One region of the Humibacter ginsengisoli genome, then DNA from elsewhere that is predicted to be linked to it. Evidence: riboswitches for the same ligand, from Rfam matches in the RefSeq annotation. Region 1 holds a riboswitch; the other holds the start of a gene.
The links. A riboswitch is a leader RNA that binds a small molecule or an ion and turns the genes downstream of it on or off. The one in region 1 is predicted to bind thiamine pyrophosphate.
Positions count from the first base shown of each region.

Region 2: it holds a riboswitch for thiamine pyrophosphate, as region 1 does, so the genes downstream of both, thiC (phosphomethylpyrimidine synthase ThiC) here and ACYVI5_RS09505 (ECF transporter S component) in region 1, are expected to answer to the same signal.

Region 1 is NZ_BAAGWZ010000006.1:236,621-247,695, reverse strand. It holds gene ACYVI5_RS09525 (aldo/keto reductase family protein) at 1-463, opposite strand, end outside; gene ACYVI5_RS09520 (Y-family DNA polymerase) at 657-1,931, shown strand; gene ACYVI5_RS09515 (hypothetical protein) at 1,942-2,283, shown strand; gene ACYVI5_RS09510 (hypothetical protein) at 2,338-2,547, opposite strand; TPP riboswitch at 2,684-2,794, shown strand; gene ACYVI5_RS09505 (ECF transporter S component) at 2,855-3,475, shown strand; gene ACYVI5_RS09500 (ABC transporter ATP-binding protein) at 3,472-4,968, shown strand; gene ACYVI5_RS09495 (energy-coupling factor transporter transmembrane component T family protein) at 4,965-5,744, shown strand; gene ACYVI5_RS09490 (nucleoside/nucleotide kinase family protein) at 5,731-6,363, shown strand; gene ACYVI5_RS09485 (hypothetical protein) at 6,360-6,620, shown strand; gene ACYVI5_RS09480 (metallopeptidase family protein) at 6,627-6,974, opposite strand; gene ACYVI5_RS09475 (protein kinase domain-containing protein) at 7,144-8,622, shown strand; tRNA gene ACYVI5_RS09470 (tRNA-His) at 8,755-8,830, opposite strand; gene orn (oligoribonuclease) at 8,866-9,486, opposite strand; gene ACYVI5_RS09460 (YbbN family protein) at 9,587-9,847, shown strand; tRNA gene ACYVI5_RS09455 (tRNA-Arg) at 9,882-9,954, shown strand; gene ACYVI5_RS09450 (HAD family hydrolase) at 10,129-10,845, shown strand; gene ACYVI5_RS09445 (HAD-IA family hydrolase) at 10,882-11,075, opposite strand, start outside.
Region 2 is NZ_BAAGWZ010000011.1:4,545-15,619, forward strand. It holds gene ACYVI5_RS14280 (ABC transporter substrate-binding protein) at 1-144, shown strand, start outside; gene thiD (bifunctional hydroxymethylpyrimidine kinase/phosphomethylpyrimidine kinase) at 122-1,036, opposite strand; gene ACYVI5_RS14290 (ThiF family adenylyltransferase) at 1,033-2,211, opposite strand; gene ACYVI5_RS14295 (thiazole synthase) at 2,211-2,984, opposite strand; gene thiS (sulfur carrier protein ThiS) at 2,988-3,245, opposite strand; gene thiO (glycine oxidase ThiO) at 3,242-4,492, opposite strand; gene thiE (thiamine phosphate synthase) at 4,517-5,167, shown strand; gene thiC (phosphomethylpyrimidine synthase ThiC) at 5,224-6,945, opposite strand; TPP riboswitch at 6,942-7,048, opposite strand; gene ACYVI5_RS14320 (glycoside hydrolase family 13 protein) at 7,197-8,924, shown strand; gene ACYVI5_RS14325 (inositol monophosphatase family protein) at 8,932-9,747, opposite strand; gene ACYVI5_RS14330 (DUF6504 family protein) at 9,859-10,137, shown strand; gene ACYVI5_RS14335 (DUF805 domain-containing protein) at 10,159-10,641, shown strand; gene ACYVI5_RS14340 (DUF3467 domain-containing protein) at 10,720-11,028, opposite strand.

The DNA.
Region 1 (11,075 bases):
TCCACTCGCTGACGCCGACGTACAGCACCTTGCCGGTGCGCACGAGATCGGCGAACGCCTGCATGGTCTCCTCGAGCGGCGTCTCGTAGTCGTAGCGGTGCGCCTGGTAGAGGTCGACGTAGTCGGTGCCGAGTCGTTCGAGCGAACCGTTGATGGACTCCATGATGTGCTTGCGGCTCAGGCCGGTGTCGTTGTGCCCGCCGGGCCCGGTCGGCCAATACACCTTCGTGAAGATCTCGAGCGACTGCCGACGCTGTCCCCTCAGCGCATCGCCGAGCACCTTCTCCGCGGCGGTGTTCGCGTAGGCGTCCGCCGTGTCGAACGTGGTGATGCCGGCGTCGAGCGCCGCGTGCACCGAGGCCGTCGCGGTGTCGTTCTCCACCTGAGAACCGTGAGTGAGCCAGTTGCCGTAGATGATCTCGGAGATCTTGAGTCCGCTGTTTCCCAGATATCTGAAGTGCATGAGATAACGCTATCTGGCCTGCACCGGGCCCGTGAGACGGATGCCTGATCGCGACTGCACCGCTCGACATGGTGATTCGCTTTGTCAGACCCAGCTGCTCGCGGCTGAGCCGCTCAACAGGCTCAATCGGCTCATGTGATGAACGCGAGCATTCATCACGTTCGCCTCAATCGCCTGTGCGACACTGGACCGCGTGGGACGCGGCGACGGGCGAGACAGGCAGGTGACTGTCGGTCCCGTCGATGACTCGGGCGCGACGAAGCTGCACGTCGACATGGACGCCTTCTACGCCTCCGTCGAACTGCTGGATCGTCCCGAGTTGCGCGGGCGACCGGCCATCGTGGGGCACGCATCCGGCCGGTCCGTCGTCTCCAGCGCCACCTATGAGGCACGACTCGCCGGAGTGCGTAGCGCCATGCCGGTGGCGCAGGCGCTGCGGCTCTGCCCGGACGCCGTCGTGCTGGAGCCGCACTTCGACAAGTACGCGCGCTACTCGGCACGGGTGGTGGGCATCCTGGGTGATGTGACGCCGTTGGTGGAACAGGTCAGCATCGACGAGGCCTTCCTCGACGTCGCCGGTGCCGTGCGACTACTCGGGTCGCCTGCGAGCATCGGTGCGAGCATCCGTCGCCGAGTTCTCGCTGAGACGGGGCTGACGTGTTCGGTAGGTGTTGCCGGCACGAAGTTCATGGCGAAGCTCGCCTCCACCAGGGCGAAACCGGACGGGATGCTCGTGATTCCCGTGGCCGAGACGCTCACGTTCCTGCATCCGCTTCCGATCGGTGCCCTGTGGGGTGTCGGACCGGCTACCCAGGAGACCCTGCATCGCTACGGACTCCGAACTGTCGGCGACGTCGCGTCGACGCCGCTCGACGTGTTGCGCCGGTGGGTGGGGGATGCGTCGGGCGTGAGGCTGCACGAGCTCGCGAACGGCGTCGATCCCCGAGGCGTTGAACCAGTGTCGCGGGAGAAGAGCATCGGACACGAGCAGACGTTCGAGTACGACGTGACGGATGCCTCGGTGCTCCGGCGCGAGCTGCTCCGGCTCTCCGGACAGGTCGCCGCACGGCTGCGCGCGCACCGTCTCACGTCGAGAACCGTGGCGCTGAAACTGCGCTATGCCGACTTCCGCACGATCTCCCGGTCCCGCACCCTGCCCGAGCCCACCAACGTCGGTCGTCGCCTCTACGAGGAGGCTGCATCGCTTTTGGATGCCGTGCTGCAGTCGGGCGACGCCATCCGGCTTCTGGGCGTGCGAGCGGAGCAACTGCTCCCGGACGGATCGAGCGCGCCGGTTCTCTGGGATCCCGACGAGGACTGGCGCGACGCGGAGAACGCGATCGACCGTGTGGCGGCGCGGTTCGGCGCGGGGGCGGTCACCTCAGCGGCACTGGTGGGTAACGGGCCGCGCCGCGTAGGCGACACCGGCAACGCGAAGGTGCTGCGCGAGCGCGAGCAGCCCGGGTAGCGTGAGCCGCATGGCTGACTTCGTGCTCAAGCTCGCCGACTCCGTCAAGTCCACCGCAGGGGTTCGCACCGCGTACGGCGACCCGGTGAAACTCGACGACGTGACCGTCATCCCGGTGGCGCTCGCCTGGTTCGGGTTCGGCGGGGGAGAGGGAACCCAGGAACCGGCGTCGGGATCCGGAGGGGGCGGCGGGGGCGCGAGTGTTCCGATCGGCGCCTACATCAAAGACAAGACGGGTGTGCGGTTCGAGCCGAACCCGATCGCACTCCTGGCGGTGGCGATGCCGTTCGCCTGGGTCGCCACGCGTGGTGTCGCGCTGATCTTCCGCGCGTTGCGTCGCCGGCGTCGCTGAACCGCTCGGCCGACGGGGCGATCGCGTCGCGCAATGTGCCGGTGATCCGGCACGTCACTCGGTGGTCGTGCGCCCTTCGGCTTCTTCGAGTTCTCGCGCGCGACGTGCTGCGGAGTCCCGGGCAGCCCGTGCCGCGGCGAGCCGTGCCGCTTCGGCTCTGCGTTCGGCGACGATGCGCTCGAACTTGCGCATCCGCATGACATAGAGGCGCAGCAGGATGACGAACGCCAGCCCCACGGCGAGGAGCACCCACATGATGACCATGGCTGCCTCCTCGGTGCTGGCCCGCGAACCGGCGCGGGCGCGAGGTCCACATTACGCGCCTGTTTCCTGGGTCTTCGCCTGGGAATCCGTCGTCACCTGTGAGCCGTCCTCAGAACCGCACCACCGACTATAATCGTCACTCGAACACGGGAGTCCGGTGAGCCGGGCTGAGAGGAAGGTACTCCAACCTTCGACCGTCGAACCTGATCTGGGTCATGCCAGCGCAGGGAGCTACGTCTCTCGGGCGCTCCGCACGTGCGGGGCATCCACCCGTGCCCACGTTTGAGCGAACGAAAGGGCACGAATCGTGCACGCAACCATCGCAACCACCCCAGGGCGCACCCGCAGAGTTCTCCGCTGGCGCGTCGTCGACATCGTCGTCGCCGCAGTCCTCGCGGTCGTCGCCGGACTGGTTTTCTGGGTGTGGGATCAGGCATCCAACCCCGTCGGCGCACCGATCACGGCGGCGCTTCCCGGCCTCCAGGGCATCATCAACGGTCCTTGGCTGTTCGCCGGCGTGCTCGGCGGACTCGTCGTTCGCAAGCCCGGTGCCGCGCTGTTCACCGAGCTCGTGGCGGCGACCGTCTCGGCACTGATCGGCACGCAGTGGGGCCCCCTCACGCTCCTCTCCGGGCTGGTGCAGGGCGCCGGCGCCGAACTCGTCTTCCTGATCGTGCTGTACGCGCGATGGAACTGGGTCGTGGCTCTCATCGCCGGTGCGGGAGCCGGGGTCGGGGAGTCGGTGCTCGACCTGCTGGTCTGGTATCCCGGGGCCAAGGCGTCGTTCGCGGTCGTCTATGCAGCGGGCACGATTCTCTCCGGCGCGGTCATCGGCGGCCTCGGTTCCTGGGCGATCGTGAAGGGGCTTGCCAAGACCGGGGCCCTGAGCAGATTCGGCGCCGGCCGTGAGGTGACGGAGCGGGTGTGAGCCGCTCCCGCGGGGCCGTGGACGGAAGCCCGGCCGCCATTCAAGCGGCCGGGTGGGGCTGGCGGCATGCCGGGCGCGCGGCCTGGGCCGTGCGTCACCTCGACCTGCACGTGGCGCCGGGGGAGCGCATCCTCCTTCTCGGAGGGTCGGGATCGGGCAAGAGCACTCTGCTGGCCGGTATCGCAGGGGTGCTCGGTGGTGACGACGACGGAGAAGCAGAAGGACGGCTGCTCGTCGACGGCGCGGAACCCGCAGCGGTGCGAGGTAGAGCGGGGCTGCTGCTGCAGGATCCCGAGTCCCAGACAGTGCTCGCCCGCGCGGGCGACGACGTGGCGTTCGCGTGCGAGAACATCGGAGTGCCCCGTGCCGAGATCTGGCCCCGGGTGCACGCAGCTCTGGATGCCGTCGGACTCGATATCGACCTGCGGCATCCGACATCGGCGCTGAGTGGAGGACAGAAGCAGCGCCTCGCGCTGGCCGGCCTGCTCGCGATGCGGCCCGGCGCGTTGCTGCTGGACGAACCGACTGCGAATCTCGACCCGGATGGCGTGGTCGAGGTTCGGGACGCCGTCCGCTTGGCGCTCGAGGCCAGCGGTGCCACGCTCGTCGTCGTGGAGCACCGGGTCGACATCTGGCTCGACCTGGTCGACCGAGTCGTCGTGCTCGACGGCCGAGGAGGGCTCCTCGCCGACGGCCGCCCGGACGACGTCTTCGAGAGGAGTCGTACCGAGCTCACCGAGGCGGGGGTGTGGCTGCCCCGGGAACACAGGCCGCCTCGCTGGGAGGCCATACGGCGACCAGGAACGCCGGGCGGCGTTCTGCTCACCGGCGACGACCTCACCGTCGGCAGACCACGAGGTCCGCGAATTCATGTCGGTGATGTCGCGGCGCAGGAGGGCTCCGCCCTCGCGTTGACCGGACCGAACGGCGCCGGTAAGAGCACGCTCGCCCTCACGCTCGGCGGGCTCCTCCCACCGATCGACGGAGGCGTCGCGGCGTCGGATGAGTTGCGGAACGGACTGACGGCATCGCCGTTCCGCTGGAAGTCGTCCGCCTTGGTCACCAGGATCGGATCGGTGTTCCAGAACCCCGAGCACCAGTTCGTCGCCGCCACAGTGCGGGACGAGCTCACCATCGGACCGCGAGCAGCGGGCATCCGTGGCCCCGAGGCGGACCGCATCATCGACGACGTGATGGTCCGCCTTCGACTGGATGCCCTCGCCCGTGCCAACCCGTTCACCCTCTCCGGCGGCCAGAAGCGCCGGCTGTCGGTCGCCACCGCGATCGTCACGGCACCACGGATGCTCGTGCTCGACGAACCGACATTCGGACAGGATGCCGTCACCTGGCGAGAACTCGTCGCCTTGCTCGCCGAGGTGCGCGACGCCGGAAGCGCACTCGTGTTCGCCACCCACGACCTCGAGCTCGTTACCGCCCTTTGCGCGGAGCGCAGAGAGCTGACCGTCGCCGGACGGCTGGTCGGTACGCCGTGACGTTCACAGAGCCGTTGCGCGCTACGCGCCTCGCCTCGGTGAACCCGGTGGCGAAGCTCGGCGCGGCCTTCACGATCGCGCTTGCGCTCCTGGCCAGCATCGACTGGGTCTCGGCCGCCGTGGCACTCGCCGCCGAGTGCGCGCTGCTGGCGTGCCTGAGATTCCCGTTCCGCGCCGCTCTACTTCGCCTGAGCCCGATCCTGGTGGCGGCCGCGCTGGCCGGGCTGACCACCCTGCTCTACGGCCAGTCGTCGGGCCGGATCTACCTGCACTGGTGGCTGATCGAGGTCAGCGACGGCTCGGTCGGACTCGCGATCGCCACCGCCCTGCGCATCCTCGCCGTCGGCGTGCCCGCCGTGCTGCTCTTCATCACGGTCGATCCCACCGACCTTGCAGACAGCCTTGCGCAAGTGCTCCGCCTGCCCGCACGCTTCGTGTTGGGCGCCCTCGCCGCGTTCCGGCTGCTCGGCCTGTTCGCCGACGATTGGCGCGCGTTGGGCTTGGCCAGGCGAGCGCGGGGGATTGCCGGGCGCGGCGCGGTGAAGCGGGCGCTCGGTCAGGCGTTCACGCTGTTCGTGCTCTCGATCCGGCGCGCGAGCTCCCTCGCGACCGCGATGGAGGCACGAGGATTCGGCAGTACCGTCACCCGCACCTGGGCGCGACCCTCGCGTTTCGGCGCCCGCGACTGGGTCGTGCTCGGTGTGGGCGTGCTCGTCGCCGCACTCGCGGTCACGGTGTCCGTGATCACCGGAAGCTGGCGCTTTGTCATCGGCTGAGGCGGCGGTATCCCGAGGGCGGGCCGACTCGAAGACGGTGCGCGACCTCATCGCACGCACATCGGCTCGAGCCGAGCATCCGATCGTGCTCATCGACGGGCCGAGCGGCGCGGGCAAGTCCACATTCGCGGATGCGCTCGTCGCCGCGTGGCCGGATCGCCCGCCGCGGCTCGTTCGCATGGACGATCTCTATCCGGGTTGGGAGGGCCTGGAGACGGCATCCATCCAGCTCGCAGACGAACTGCTGGTGCCGCTTCGCACGGAAGGCGCCGGCCGTTGGCGGAGATGGGACTGGGCGACGTCGGAGCCTGCCGAGTGGCATCGCGTAACGGCGGAGCATCCACTGATCATCGAGGGTTGCGGATGCCTCAGCCGCCACGCTGCACCTCTCGCGGATCTGCGCATCTGGCTCACCGCCGCCGACGACGTGCGCAAGCGGAGGGCGTTGTCCCGCGACGGGGGCGGCTTCGACGCGCACTGGGACACTTGGCAGCGGCAGTGGGAGCGTTTCGTCGGCCGCGAAGCTCCCGCGACGCTGGCCGATGTCGTCATCGACACGACGGCGGGATCACGACCTACCACGACCGAGGGCTTTTCCCGCGGTACCGTGGTGCCATGAGCGACACGGCTACCGAGTACATCGTCGAATACGTGGACGGGCCCCTCGCGGGCACGGCAGACCGGCGCTACCTCATCGGCGGCAAGTACGACGAGACGGTGAGTGCGTATGCCGCCATCGACGGCATCGAGTCGCAATTCGAGTACAGGGCGCTCGACAGCCGTCAGGTGCACGGGCAGCTGCACGTGAGGTACTCGTTCGACGCTCCCGACAGCGACCCCTATGAGAGCGACCCCGAGGACGACCCCGCGCGCTGAGCCGGGCTACGCCCAGCCCAGCTCGTGCAACTCATGGTCGTCGATCCCGTAGAAGTGCGCGATCTCGTGCACGAGCGTGACGTGCACCTCGTCGCGCAGTTGCTTCTCGTCTGAGCAGATCGCGAGCAGCGGTTCGCGGTAGAGCAGGATGCGATCGGGCACCTCACCGAAGCCGTACCGGTCCCGCTCGGTGAGAGCGATGCCGTCGTACTCCCCGAGCAGGTCCAGCGACCCGTCGGCCGGGCGGTCCTCCACGAGGAAGACGACGTTCTCGAGACCGTCGACCATCTCATCGGGCAGCGCATCGAGCTCATCGACGACGAGGCGCTCGAAGGCATCCGCTTCCATGCTCATCACGAACCCAGCGTGCCATGAACGACGCAAGGCGCCCGTGCTTAGCGGTCGACGTCATCTCAGGCAATCCCCGGCGAAGGGCCGGGAGCAGCGGGTACACTCGTTCGACCGGTGGCCCCCGCCAGACCGTCTCCGAATTCATTTTTCGGACCAGCCCCCCGAGGACCCGATGACCGACCCTCAGTCCCTGCCGCGCTTCGGTGCTGCCCTGGCGACCGGTCCCAGCGGCGCGCGCACCGGTGGCGCTCACACCGGGCCGGTCGCCGATGGCCATACCGGTGACGGGTTCATGACGACGATCACAGACCCGGCGACCGACGGCGGACTGCAGTCGGTGCCTGGCGTGATGGGCGGCCGTCCGCCCTCCAGATACACGATCATCGGCACCCTGGGCGAGGGCGGCATGTCGGTCGTGTACCAGGCGATCGACGAGCACATCGGCCGCGAGGTCGCGGTGAAGGTGTTCAAGCACGCGATCTCCGGCGAGGACTCCACCCGGCAAGAGGCGGAGATCGACGTGCTCGCCGGCCTGAGCCATCACGCGATCGTGACCCTCATCGACGCCGGAATCGCGCCGGACCCGCAGGGCGTGCCGCATCGCTACCTGGTGCTGGAACGTGTCGACGGCGTCGACCTGCGCAGGCATCTCGAGCGCACCGAGCTCTCATTGCGCCACATCGCAGAGATCGGATGCGACCTCGCCGAGGCGCTGGAATACGTGCACGCCCGCGGCGTGATCCACCGCGACCTCACGCCCGGGAACGTGCTGGTCGTCTCCGATGAGAACGGCCGCACCAGAGCACGACTCACCGACTTCGGCATCGCGCTGGCAACCGGCGCCGAGCGGGCGACCATGGAGGGCGTCACGACGGGCACGGCCGCGTACCTCAGCCCCGAGCAGGCTCGCGGCGACGCGCTCACCGGCGCGAGCGACGTGTACGCCCTCGGCCTCGTGCTGCTCGAATGCCACACGCGCAAGCTGACTTTCCCCGGTACCCCCGTGCAGTCAGCGCTCGCGCGTCTGACGTCGGATCCGGAGATCCCCGACGACCTGCCCGACGCCTGGCGGATGCTGCTGGCCGCGATGACGAGCCGCGATCCCGTCGATCGTCCGGTCGGCCGCGAACTTGTGCAGGCGCTGCGTCAGCTGGAGCTCGCCGAGAGCAGCAGGCACCGCGCGGCTCCGACGGGGAGGGTGCCCGGGCCGTCGCTGGCGCACGCGTTCGACCGCATCACCGGCATCGCGGCGCGCACGTTCGGCGTACCGGTCGCCGTCCTGAGCATGGTGCGCGGTGGATCCGTCCACTTCCTCTCGCACCGAGGTGTCAGCCCGGAGCGGGCGAGCGAGTGGGAGGGCGTCTGCACCAGCGAGGCGTATCTCGGCCAGACGCTCCTCGTCGAAGACGCCTCACTCGACGTGCGTGTGCGGGATCACGTCCTGGTCACGGGTCAGGCACAGCTGCGCTTCTACGCCGCGGTGCCGGTCCAATCGGAGGATGATGAGCCGATCGGCACGCTCTGCGTCGCTGACACGGCGGCGCGTCCGATCGACTCGGCCCATGTCGACACCTTGCACGACCTGGCAGACCTCGCCGCGCTCGTCCTCGGCTGGGATGCGGCCGCCCTGCGCGCACCGGCAGCGGCCTGAATCCGAGCCGTCTACCTTGGGAGCAAGCTCACACTGCTCTCGGCTCTCCTCGGGGTGATCGGCGCTGAGCGCCTGCGACCCCTGCGTCGGCCTCGGCAGTGCGAGCAAGCTCACACTGCTCTCGGCTCTCCTTGGGGTGAGTGACGGGGCTTGAACCCGCGACCTCCTGGACCACAACCAGGCGCTCTACCAACTGAGCTACACCCACCATGCCGCCCGCGTGCGGGCAACCACACGATTGTATTACATGCGAGGGGTCCAGATTTTCACCACGTCGTCGGCGATCTTCTGGCATTGGTCCGAGCTGAGGCCGGGCTCGGGTGTGAACACGGCGCGCCGGTAGTAGTCGAGCTCTCGGATCGACTCGCGGATGTCCGCAAGGGCCCGGTGCCCGCCGTTCTTCTCGGGGGCGTTGAAATAGACGCGCGGGAACCACCGTCGCGCCAGTTCCTTGATGGACGAGACATCCACGTTCCGGTAGTGCAGGTGCGCGTCGAGCCGCGGCATGAACTTGGCCAGGAACATCCGGTCGGTGCCGATCGAGTTCCCGGCCAGCGGAGCCTTCTGTTCGCTGGGGACGTACTGGAGGATGTACTCCATCACCTCGTACTCGGCCTCTGCCAGGCTCTTGCCGTTCGGGATCTCCTCGATCAGTCCGCTCGTCGTGTGCATCTTGCGCACGAAATCGCCCATATTCTCCAGTGCGCTCTGGTCGGGCTTGATCACGATGTCGATGCCGGAGTCGAGAGGCACCAAGTCGAAGTCGGTGATGACCACTGCGATTTCGACGAGCTCGTCCTTTTCGAGGTCGAGCCCGGTCATCTCGCAGTCGATCCAGACGAGGGCGTCATTCGCAGTCGGCATGCGGTGAAGTCTATCGGCGGCCTCCGACGCGTCTGCTGTGACCGTAAGCCGCGCACGTACGCTGTCCTCTGGAAGCGCGACGCGATCTACAATCGCGTTCGTGGAGTTGCACCTGTACACGTCGGCGTTCTGTGAGCCGTGTCTGCAGACGAGGGGCGTACTCGCAGAGGCCGAGCGGTTGGTGCCGGACGCCCGGGTGACGGAGTTCGATGTCGTGGTTCACGAGGAGCGGGCGCAGGCTGCAGGCATCCGTTCCACACCGACTGTGATCGTGCTGAACGCTGAGGGTGCTGAGGTGTTCAGGGCGGAAGGCGTGCCCAACCTCGCCCAGGTGCTCGTGGCAGCCGCCAAAGCGGTCTGAGTGCTGGCCTGCGGTAACCTGAGTGTCGCACTGAGCCCCCGTAGCTCAGCGGATAGAGCAGGAGCCTTCTAATCTCTTGGTCGCAGGTTCGATTCCTGCCGGGGGCACGGACTCCACGATCTCGGGCCGCATCGATTTCCCATGCAGGGAGATTTACGCGCAACCCCTGTGCTTGCGGAGGCAATGACAGGGACCCACTGAAAGTGCGCGTGCATTGCCAATTTCGATCCGTGGGTCTTCTTGGCTCTGTGGTTCCCTTCATCCGCGCATAGTCTGACGACGTGCGGCACGGGACGGAACGCGTTGTCTTCTGGGACTTCGATGGCACGCTTGCAGCGCGGGATGGTCTCTGGTCTTCGACACTGGAGCGCGCGTTGCTGCCAATCGCTCCCGAACTTGGCCTCAGCGCAGCGGATTTTCGCACTGAACTCTCGGTGGGGTTCCCATGGTACGCGCCTGACGTCGTTCGGGTGACGCAGTCCGCCGCCGCCTGGTGGGCCGCGCAGCATTCGTTGTTTCTTCGCGCGTACATCGACGCAGGCGTGGCCGCGGACGACGCGGAACGCGCGATCGCTGCCATCCCACGCGAGTATTACCGTCCGACCGCATGGACGCCCGCTCCGGGCGCAGTGCCAGCGCTCAACGCCACCGCTGCCGCGGGGTATCGGAACGTGATCCTCAGCAACCACGCGCCAGAGCTGCCCCAACTCGTTGCTGACCTTGGTCTTGCCCCCTTGATCGACAGGACCGTTACGAGCGCAGCGGTCGGCGCGGAGAAGCCGAACCCGCGCATCTTCGAGCACGCGATTGAGATCGCGGGTGCTGGCGACGACGTGTGGATGATTGGCGACAACCCTGTTGCGGACATTGGCGGAGCTGAGGCAGTTGGTATCCGTGCGATCCACATAGGCCCGAACTGCACCCTGACCGACGCTGCGAACCAGATCGTCGAAAGCGGTGGCCGCTCGCACTCAGGTGAAGACCACCCGGCTCGCTGATCGATCGCTATGTGGGCTCGCGCACCCTGAAGCCGACTATTTCGGACGAACGTCAGCAGGGGCCCGGATCATGCGTATTTCGCGTACGTCATCTTCGATCTTGGAATGTCCGTCGGCTCGGAAGCCGTGTTTGCGATAGAACGCCTGCGCGCGTGGGTTCGGGTCTGCCACCCATAAGGCAGCCAGTGCATCCGCATCGAGGACTGCATCGAGAAGCGCCTCACCCGCAC
Region 2 (11,075 bases), on a different contig from region 1:
ACGGCTTTGTTCTCGAACGTGACGCTCGTCGACAGCACGCCGGCGATGTCCACGTTCGCCCAATCCGTTCTCTCGCAGAAGTCCACGCCGAAGGAAGCGCTCACCACGCTTCAGTCGACGCTCATGTCGCAGCTGAAGAAGTGAGCGCGCGGGCATCCTGAACGGAAACGTGGATGCCCGGAAGCGCGCGAGTCTCGACGCCTTCCCACAGCGCATGGAAGTGGTGGAGAGGACCGGCACCCGATCCGACGTCGAGCTCGTCCGCGTGCGCCAGGCTGTCGTGAAGCCACTGCTTCGCGGCGACGAGCGCCCGCGGCCAGTCGTTCACGCGGGCCTGAATCGTGGCGATTGCGGACGACAGCGAGCATCCGGTGCCGTGGGTGTTCCGAGTATGGATGCGGGGGCTCGTCGCCTCGAAGAGGCTTCCGTGCTTGCCCAGCCGGCCCCCGGCATCCACGAGCGCGTCCGTCGAGGCCGGGCCTTCCGCGTGCCCGCCGGTGACGAGAACGATCATGTCGTACGCCGCCGAGAGCAAGGACGCCTGTTCGAGGGCGTCCCGCCATGTGCCGGCCCGAGGCGCACGGGTCAGCGCGGCCAATTCGTCCAGGTTGGGGGTGATCACGTCGACCGCCTCGAACAGTGCGGGCAGTGCTCGTTCTCCTGCGGCATCGAGCAGGCGGTGCCCTGACGAGGAGAGCAGAACCGGATCCAAGACGACCCTCGGCGGCCGGGTCGTGTGCAGCCAATGTGCGACAGCCCCGACCGATTCCGCGTCGGCCAGCATGCCGATCTTCACCGCGTCGATCGCGACGTCGTCGCTGACAGCCCGGAGCTGTTCGGTGAGGAACCCGGCTCCGGGCACGTGCATCGCACGCACGCCGCGCGTGTTCTGCGCCACGAGAGCCGTGACCACGGCCATGCCGTAGCCGCGGTTCGCTGCGATGCTCTTCAGATCCGCCTGGATGCCCGCGCCGCCGGTCGGATCGCTTCCGGCGACGCTCAGCACGCGCGGTATGCGGCCGTGTGCGTCGCTCACGAAGAGGACTCCGCCATCCACCGCTCCATGCCCCCGGCGAGCACGCTGACTCGTGGAAAGCCCGCGTCGCTGAGTATCGCTGCGGCCGCGCGGGATCGCGTGCCGACCGTGCAGTACACGACGACGTCCGTGTCGTGTCCTGCACGGCCGGAGGCGATGTCGCGGAGCGCGCCTTCTGCTCCGAGCTGCTGCAGCGGCAGCGATCGTGCCCCCTCGATGTGGGCGACCTCGTACTCCCCGGCGTCCCTCACGTCGATGAGTTCGAGCCCCACGTTTCCGGGAGCGCACAGCCTCGCGCGAAGTTCCGAAGGCGCCATCTCGTGCACCTCGGCTGCCGGCCGGCGGGAGCCGGACGCGAGGCGGTTCGCGGCCCCGGGCGTATGTCTTCCCGGCTCGCCCGTTGCGGGTGGATCGCACGCGATGCGGTACTCGCGCCAGGTCGCCTCGCCGAGGTCGAAGACCGCCAGCCTGCCGAGCAGAGAACGACCGGTACCGGTGATGAGCTTGACGGCCTCCGCTGCCATGATCGACCCGGCCGCTCCGCACAGCATCCCCAGCACACCCGCCGACTCGCAGGTCGGCGCCTCGGTCGGGGCATCCGGGTAGAGGTCGCGATAGCCGGGGCCGAAGGTGTTCCAGAAGACGCTGACCTGCGCTCCGTAGTGCAGGATGGAGCCCCACACGCACGGCATCCCGAGAACACCGGCGGCGTCGGAGACGACGTAGCGGGTCGCGAAGTTGTCGGAGCCGTCGACGACGAGGTCGTATCGAGCGAAAAGTTCGACCGCGTTGTGGTCGGTGAGTCGCACGGCATGGGAGTCCACCTCGACCAGCGGGTTGATCGCGCCGATCGCGGCGCGAGCCGACTCGGTCTTGAGCCTGCCCACGTCGCCCGAGCTGTGGATCACCTGGCGTTGCAGGTTGCTCGGCTCCACGACGTCGTCGTCGATCACGCCGAGCGTTCCGACGCCCGCCGCCGCCAGATAGGCGAGGACGGGCGAGCCGAGGCCGCCGGCTCCGACGACCAGCACTCGCGCCGCCTTCAGCCGCCGCTGGCCGATCGCACCGAATCCGGGCAACGAGAGATGGCGGGCGTAGCGCTGGAACTCATCCGCCACCAGCGGCGGGCCGGGCTCCACGAGGGGCGCAGGCCGCGGCGTGCTCTCCGATGCGATCACAGGTCGGGCCGCCCTTCCATCGGGGAGGACGCAAGTGCGGCCCTCCGTTCCGGGATGCGCCCGGAGATCGCAGCCGCACGGCCGGCGATGACGGCGTGCCGGAAGGCCGTGGCCATTCCCACCGGGTCCTGCGCTCTCGTCACCGCCGTCGCGAGGAGCACGGCGTCACATCCGAGTTCCATGGCGAAAGCCGCGTGCGACGCCGTGCCGATTCCCGCGTCGAGCACGACCGGCACCGACGCGCGTTCCGCGATCATTTCGATGTTGTGGGGGTTGAGGATGCCGAGACCACTACCGATCGGAGCGCCGAGCGGCATGACGGCCGCGGCCCCGGCCTCCTCCAAGCGCAGAGCCAGCGCCGGATCGTCGTTCGTGTAGGCGAAGACGACGAAACCGCGCGACACCAGCTCCTCGGTCGCGCTGGCCAGCTCGACGGGGTCGGGGAGCAGCGTGCGCTCGTCGGCGATGACCTCCAGCTTGACCCAGTCTGTCCCCACCGCTTCGCGCGCGAGTTCGGCCGTGACGACCGCTTCGCGCGCGGTCAGGCACCCGGCGGTGTTGGGAAGCACGCGGATGCCCAGCTCGGTGATCAGCCGGAACAGCGACCCCTGGGCGGAGGCAACGTGCCGGCGCATCGCCACGGTGGTGAGGCGGCTACCCGAAGCGACGAGAGCGGCTTCGAGAACCGAGTGGTTCTGCGCGCCCCCCGTTCCCATGATGAGCCTCGACTCCAGTTCGACGCCGTCGATAGTGAGGATGTCCGTTCGCACCGGTCAGCCTCCCTGGGTCGCGGTCAGAACCTCGACGACATCGCCGTCGGCCAGCACCGTGTCGTTCCATCGCGCTCGCGGCACGACCACGAGGTTGCGAGCGACCGCGACGCCCGTCGGCCGCCGCTCGGCGTCGTTCCCATCATGTGGAGCGTTCTGCGGCTCGGCCGGTGAGCATGCGAGGACTTCGGCCAGCAGCCCGGCCACCGTGCATCCGGGGTCGGCGAACCGCGGTCGCCCGTTCACGACGATCTCGATCACGACGTGCTCCTTTCCTGCTGTGCGAATGACTTGACCCTGGGTGCGTATTGCTCTGTCCGTGGTGCGAATGCGGCCGGTCGTGGCCCGAACCGGTCGGGACGGAACCGGGACCAGCGCGAGTCTTCGCTTCCGCGCACCAGGTCGAGACAGATCTCGGCCGCGATCGGAGCCAGCAGCACTCCGTGCCGGAAGAACCCTGTGGCGATGATCAGCCCGGGCACATCCGTGCCGTCACCTGCACCGGTCCGTCCCAGGAAAGGCGCGTTGTCCGGCGTCGCGGGGCGCGCTCGCGTCGTCGCCTCGATGAGGTCGAGCTCGGCCACAGCGGGGAGCACTTCTTGCGCGTCGGAGAGCAGTCGATGCACCGCGCCCGCCGAGACACCGCTTCGGCCGTCTTCCCGCTGCGTCGCGCCGAGCACGACGGTGCCGTCTGCACGAGGAACGAGATAGACCGGCGCTCCGTGCACGAGAGCCCGGACGGTCATGGTGAGCAGCGGCCGCAGGTGTTCGGGCACTCGAAGGCGCAGGATGTCGCCATACACGGGACGAAGCGGCATGCCTGCTGCGGCAAGGCCCTCGAGCCCGGATGCCGCAACGCCGTTGGCGACGACGACCTCGCCAGCGGCGATGGACGTGCCGTCGTCGAGCTGCACGCCCACGACTGGCGAAACGGGGTCGCAGGCATCCGCGTGCACCAGGGCGACGACGCGCTGCCGCACGATGCCGGCCCGCGCACCCCGGGAGAGCCCCTCGGCGAGCGCCTGTGCCAGCACACGAGGGTCGACCTGCTGGTCGCCCGCCACGCGATAGGCGGCCGACACCCGCGGACCCAGGAACGGCTCCTGAAGCCTCGCCCCGCTCCGCGTCAGCGGTTCGACCACGAGGTCCCTCTGTCGAAGTGCGGCGTGCAGGTCGGCCAACGCCTGCGTGTCACCGCGATCGAGGCCGACCAGAAGGGTGCCGTTCGCGAGGTACGCTGCCTCCGCACCCGGCACCGACTCGATGAACCGCGGATAGAGGCTCGCCGAGGCCAGCATGAGCTCGAGAAGCGATTCCTCCTGATAGTGGTATTCGCCGATGGGGGTCAGCATTCCCGCCGCAGCGAAGGTGGCCCCGCTTGCCGGTCGGGGATCGATGACCCGCACCGAGTACCCGGCCTGCATGAGCATCCACCCGATGCTCAACCCGATGACGCCGCCGCCGATGACAGCGACATCGACTGCCTCCGACCCGTTCGTCGCACGCATTCCCTGCCTCGCTACGCTGGACCGGTGTCCCTGAATGCCGCCCGGCTCTATCTCTGCACAGACGCGCGCACCCGCCAAGGCGACTTCCCCGACTTCGTCTCCGCCGCATATCGGGGCGGCGTCGACATCGTGCAGCTGCGGGACAAGTCGCTGGAAGGCTGCGAAGAGCTCGAGCTTCTCGTGGCCCTGGCCGAGGTCGCAGCACAGCACGGCAGGCTCTGGGCGGTCAACGATCGCGCCGACATCGCCCGCTTGGCCGGTGCCCCTGTCCTGCACCTCGGACAGAAGGACCTGCCGCCGTCCGCCGCGCGCGCGATCGTCGGAGCGCAGACGGCGATCGGCCGGTCCACCCACACCGCTGCGCAGGTGGATGCCGCCATCGCCGCTGCCGATCTCGGCTACTTCTGCGTCGGGCCGGTGTGGTCCACCCCGACGAAGCCCGGACGCGCGGCCGTGGGAACCGAGCTGATCAGGTTCGCGGCGCAACGAAGCCCGACGCGCCCGTGGTTCGCGATCGGCGGCATCGATGCGAGCACCATCGGCGAGGTGGTGGATGCCGGTGCGCGGCGGGTCGTCGTGGTGCGGGCGATCACCGACGCCGACGACCCCGAGGAGGCCGCACGCCGGCTGTGCGGCGCCCTGCCCCTTCTGGAAGACCCCGCGCATCCTCAGTGAACCGGCCGTCCGGACGTCGCCGAACGGCCCCGTGATCAGGGCGGACATCACGACGGTTACGGGCGGCCGACGCCGGGCTCGGGAAGGTAGACCCGTCCGCCCGACGCGCGGAAGAGGGCGGATCGTTCGTTCATGCCCGCGATCACCTGCTGCTCGGAGAGTCCGCCGAACTCGTCCCGGATGTCTTGAGAGATGCGCATCGAGCAGAACTTCGGCCCGCACATCGAGCAGAAGTGCGCGGTCTTGGCCGGCTCCGCGGGCAGGGTCTCGTCGTGGAACTCCTCCGCGGTGACCGGGTCGAGGGAGAGCGCGAACTGGTCGCGCCACCGGAACTCGAATCGCGCTCTCGAAAGCGCGTCGTCCCGCTCGTGGGCGCCCGGATGTCCTTTCGCCAGGTCGGCGGCGTGCGCGGCGATCTTGTAGGTGATGACACCCGTCTTCACGTCATCCTTGTTCGGAAGACCGAGGTGCTCCTTCGGCGTGACGTAGCAGAGCATCGCGGTGCCGTAACGGGCTATCTCGGTCGCACCGATCGCCGAGGTGATGTGGTCGTAGCCAGGCGCGATATCGGTGACCAGCGGTCCGAGGGTGTAGAACGGGGCACCGTCGCAGAGCTCCTGCTGACGCTCGACGTTCTCCCGCACGAGGTGGAACGGAACGTGCCCGGGGCCCTCCACCATGACCTGCACGTCGAACTCCCACGCCCGCCTGGTCAGCTCGGCCAGCGTGTCGAGCTCGGCGAACTGGGCGGCGTCGTTCGCGTCGGCGATGGAACCCGGCCGCAGCCCATCGCCGAGCGAGAACGCGACATCGTAGCGAGCGAAGATCTCGCACAGCTCGTCGAAGTGGGTGTAGAGGAAGTTCTCCTCGTGGTGCGCAAGGCACCATCCCGCCATGATCGATCCGCCGCGGGAGACGATCCCGGTGACCCTTTCGGCAGTCAGTGGAACATAGCGCAGGAGCACTCCGGCGTGCACGGTCATGTAGTCGACACCCTGCTCGCACTGCTCGATGACGGTGTCGCGGTAGAGCTCCCATGTCAACGCGTTCGCGTCGCCGCCCACCTTCTCCAGCGCTTGGTAGATCGGAACGGTGCCGATCGGAACTGGTGAGTTGCGGATGATCCACTCTCGGGTGGTGTGGATGTCGTCCCCGGTCGACAGGTCCATCACGGTGTCGGCACCCCAGGTGGCCGCCCACTGCAGCTTGTCGACCTCCTCGGCGATGGAGCTGGTCACCGCCGAGTTGCCGATGTTGGCGTTCACCTTCACCAGGAACGCCTTGCCGATGATCATCGGCTCGGATTCCGGATGATTGATGTTGCTGGGGATGATCGCCCGCCCCGCGGCGAGTTCCGCGCGGACGAGCTCGACATCGCAGTTCTCCCGCAACGCGACGAAGCGCATCTCCGGGGTGATCACGCCGCGCCGGGCGTAGTGCATCTGCGTCACCGTGCGGCCGTCCAGGGCCCGGCGCGGCACCGGCTTGGCGCCCTTCCACTCGGCGGAGGCCGCACCTCGGCGCTGCGCGGCCCTGCCATCATCGTTCAGGTCGCGGCCGCGGCCTTCGTACGTTTCTGTGTCGCCGCGCGCTGCAATCCATTCCTCACGGAACGGCGCGAGCCCGAGCACCGGGTCGCTGCCGGGCCCGGCCGTTCGGTAGGCCACGAACGACTCGTCCGACGTCGTGCCCAGCGAGATCGAGGTGACCGGAACACGGATGCCGTGTTCGTCGTCGCGCAGATAGGCGAGCGTGTGCGATGGGTGGATCGAATCCATGGAGGAGCCCTACTTCCTTCGCCGGCATTGTCCGGACAGGTTCTACGGTCGAAGCTGCGGCAGCTTCCTCTCAGCCCTTGCCAGGGCTCCCGTGTAGATCGCCATCACCCTATCAACGTTCCGGCCGAAGGGCAGCCGCCGGTCATCAGGCACGTGCGAGAGCATGGATGGACACGCATGCAACGACTCGAATCAAGGACGTATCAGTGGTGAATACAACGGTGAACACGGCCCCTTCGACGGAGGAAGCCATGTCGGAGGCATCGCACGAAGCGACCGGCCCGCAGAGCGACACCGCAGCGACGCCGACCAGCACCGGCAACGAGTGGTGGCGCACAGCGGTGATCTATCAGGTGTATCCGCGGTCGTTCGCGGACAGCAACGGCGACGGCTTCGGCGACCTGCCCGGTATCACCGCTCACCTGCCCGCTCTGCAAGACCTCGGTGTCGACGCGGTCTGGCTCTCCCCCTTCATGACGTCGCCGCAGCGCGACGCCGGCTACGACGTCGCCGACTACTGCGACGTGGACCCGCTGTTCGGCACGCTCGACGACTTCGACCGGATGCTCGCGGCCGCCCACGACCTCGGGCTACGCGTCATCGTCGACCTGGTGCCGAACCACACGTCGTCCGATCACCGCTGGTTCCAAGAGGCGCTGGCATCCGCTCCGGGCAGCGAGGCGAGGAGCCACTACTGGTTCCTCGACGGCAAGGGTGAGAACGGCGAGCTTCCGCCGAACAACTGGGAGTCGGTCTTCGGGGGCCCCGCCTGGAGCCGCACGACGAACCCGGACGGCACCCCTGGACAGTGGTACCTGCACCTGTTCGACTCGTCGCAGCCCGACCTCAACTGGGAGAGCCCCTGGGTGTGGGAACAGTTCCGCGGCATCCTGCGGTTCTGGCTCGATCGCGGAGTGGACGGATTCCGCATCGACGTCGCGCACGGCATGGTCAAGGCGAAGGGGCTGCCGGATTACACGCCCGAGCAGCGCGGCGGCTCGATGAGCGGCGCCAGCGTGACGCTCGAGCCCGACATCAGCGATGAGGAGCCCGGCTCGCCGATGTGGGCGCAGGAAGGCGGCCACGCCATCTTCCGCGACTGGCACAACGTGCTGGCGGAGTACGACGGCGACCGAGCGCTGTGCGGAGAGGCGTGGGTGAGCCCGCCCGCCAAGCTCGCCAGGTACGTGCGCTCCGACGAGATGCAGCAGACGTTCAACTTCACCTACCTCGAGACGCCGTGGCATCCGGATGCTCTGCGTGCAGTCATCGAGGAATCGCTCGACGCGTTCAACGGTGTCGGCGCCCCGAGCACGTGGGTGCTCTCGAACCACGACGTGATCCGGCATCCGACCCGTTTCGGACTCGCGGATGAGAGCCCGCAGGGCCACGGGATCGGGCCGAAGACGCCGTACCGCCCGAACAAGGCGCTGGGCCTGCGGCGAGCCCGCGCCGCGACGACCGTGATGCTTGCGCTGCCAGGCTCGGCCTACCTGTATCAGGGCGAGGAACTGGGGCTCCCCGAGGTGATCGATCTGCCCGACTCCGCACGACAAGATCCGACCTGGTTCCGCACGCACGGCGAACGCTACGGCCGCGACGGATGCCGCGTCCCGATCCCGTGGACGGCATCCGGTCCCTCGTACGGGTTCAGCGACAGCGGGAAGAGCTGGCTGCCGCAGCCGGCCGAGTGGGCGACGATGGCGCGGGACGCGGAGAGCGACGAGCCCGACTCGACGCTCTCGCTCTACAAACTGCTGCTCGCCGAACGAGAGGAACGCTCGCTGGGCAGCGGGATACTCGAGTGGCTGGAGGGCTACGGCGACGACGTGGTGGCGTTCCGCAACGGGGACGTCACGGTGCTGGCGAACCTGGGGCGGGCATCCATTCCGCTTCCGGAGGGCGACGTGATCGTCTCGAGCGAGCCCCTCGACGACCACGAGCTGCCTGCAGACACGGCGGTCTGGATTCTGGGCTGACGCCCGCTCAGCGGTCGGCGACGCCGATCTCGTCCAGAATCGGCTCGAGCTGCGCGAAGAGTCCCGGCTCCGCCGCGATCGTCAGCGCGCGGCTCGCCTCCGCACCGTGCAGGCCGGCGACCTTCGCGCCCGCCTCCGCGGCGACGAGCGCGCCGCCGGCATGATCCCAGGGCTTGAGGCCCTTCTCGTAGTAAGCATCCAGTCGCCCTGACGCGACATTGCAGAGGTCGAGCGAGGCCGCACCGATACGGCGGATGTCTCGCACCCGCGGAATGAGCATGCTCACCGCCTCGGCCTGCAGCCCGCGCCGGCGGGAGTCGTACGAGAAGCCCGTACCGACGAGGGCGAGCGACAACTGCTTGCCTGTGGCCACCTGCAGCCGCTTGCGTCCGAGATAGGCGCCGCCGCCGGCACTCGCCGTATACACCTCGCCGCTGGCCGGATTGACGACGGCGGATGCCAGCGAGCGCCACGTGTTCGGGTCGGGGTCGCCCTCCACCACGGCGATCGAGACAGCGTACGCCGGGATGCCGTAGAGGTAGTTGACGGTGCCGTCGATCGGGTCGACGATCCACGTCAGTCCGCTGCTGCTCGCGCTCGCGTCGCTCTCCTCGCCGAAGAAGCCGTCGCCGGGGCGGGCGTCTGCGATGCGTCCTCTTATGAGGTCTTCGGACTCGCGATCCGCCGCCGTGACGATGTCTTCCGGTGCCGTCTTCGTCGCCGCGACCTCGACACCCTCCTCGCGCCGGCTGTGCACGAGATCGCCGGCCTCGCAGGCGATCGTGCGGGCAAGGATCAGGAGCTCATCGATAGTGGAGGGCACCCCTCGATGCTAGGGGCCGCCGCCTGGAGGATCTCTTTGGCGTGTCGCGCGCAATCGATCTATTCTCCTTTCATCGAAGCTCTGTTCGATTGTTCTGCGAGGAGGTCTGCCGTGAGCATCACTCATACCACCGACATCGTCACCGTCTGGATCGATGAAGACGGCGTTCCGAGACGGATGTTCTGGGCCGGCCGTCGCTACCGCGTCACCGATACACCGACTCGGCTGGGGCCCGAGCCCGGCATTCCGCTGAGTCCGGCGATCACGCATCCGCCGACGCCGCTGAAGGGCTGGCGCTTCCAGGGCACGAGTGACGACGGCGATACCCGCGTGTTCGATGTGCGCCTCGCCACGCTCGGCATGTGGGAGCTGATTCGCGTCATCGATTGACGCTCGTGGCAGCATGTGATCGTGAGCACCGGGGCCGACGACTTCGCGCAGGATGCCGTCGATGCGGCGGAGATCGCCGCGGGCAGGCATCCGTCGGACAAGCCGATCTACCGAGCGACGCCTCAGGAGGCGATCGGTCGGTACTTCGCGAAATACGCCGTGTTCCATGGCAGGGCGAGTCGCAGCGAGTTCTGGTGGGCGTACGCGCTGAACATCGTCGTGTTCCTGCTCGCGGGAATCGGTGTCGAGATGGCGAACGGCCTCGCGGGGCCGTTCGCGCCGAGACCGACGACGGGGAGCACGGTGATCGGCATCGTTTTCGGGCTGTACGTGCTTGCGGTGATCGTTCCGACCATTGCCGTGTTCGTGCGCCGGCTGCACGACGCGAACCTGACCGGATGGTGGTTCCTGCTCACCCTCATTCCGTTCGCCGGGCAGGTGATCGGCGTGATCTTCGGCATCCTGCCGAAGCAGGGCTACGGAAAGCGATTCGACCGGGCCTGACGGACTGCCCCTGACGGGCCGCCGGTCCAGCCGACGGGCCGGGTGCCCCGGTGCTGACAGCAGGCGCCGCCAGTTGCGCTACTGCCCCGAGCGCTTGCCGGTCTGCTGCTCCCAGAGCTCGAGCTCGCGGGTCAGCGCCTTCGCGAGCTCGAACACCTGCTCCGGCGGAATGCGCACCCGGGTCACGACCCTCGCGTTCACCGAGCGCTGCGGTTCGCCGTCTTCGTCGAGTGTCTCGGTCGCCGGACCGCGCAGCGATGCGAAGTCGAGCACGAACACGCTGTCGGTGTGCCAGATGCTGGCGAAGTCCGCGAAACTGCCCGCCTCGACCTCCGTCGGAATGTCGAAGTTGATCTGTGTCGGCACGTTCCGCTGCTCGTCGGGCATGGAGACGAGCCTATCCGGGCATCCGCTGACTCAGCGGGGAGTCAGCT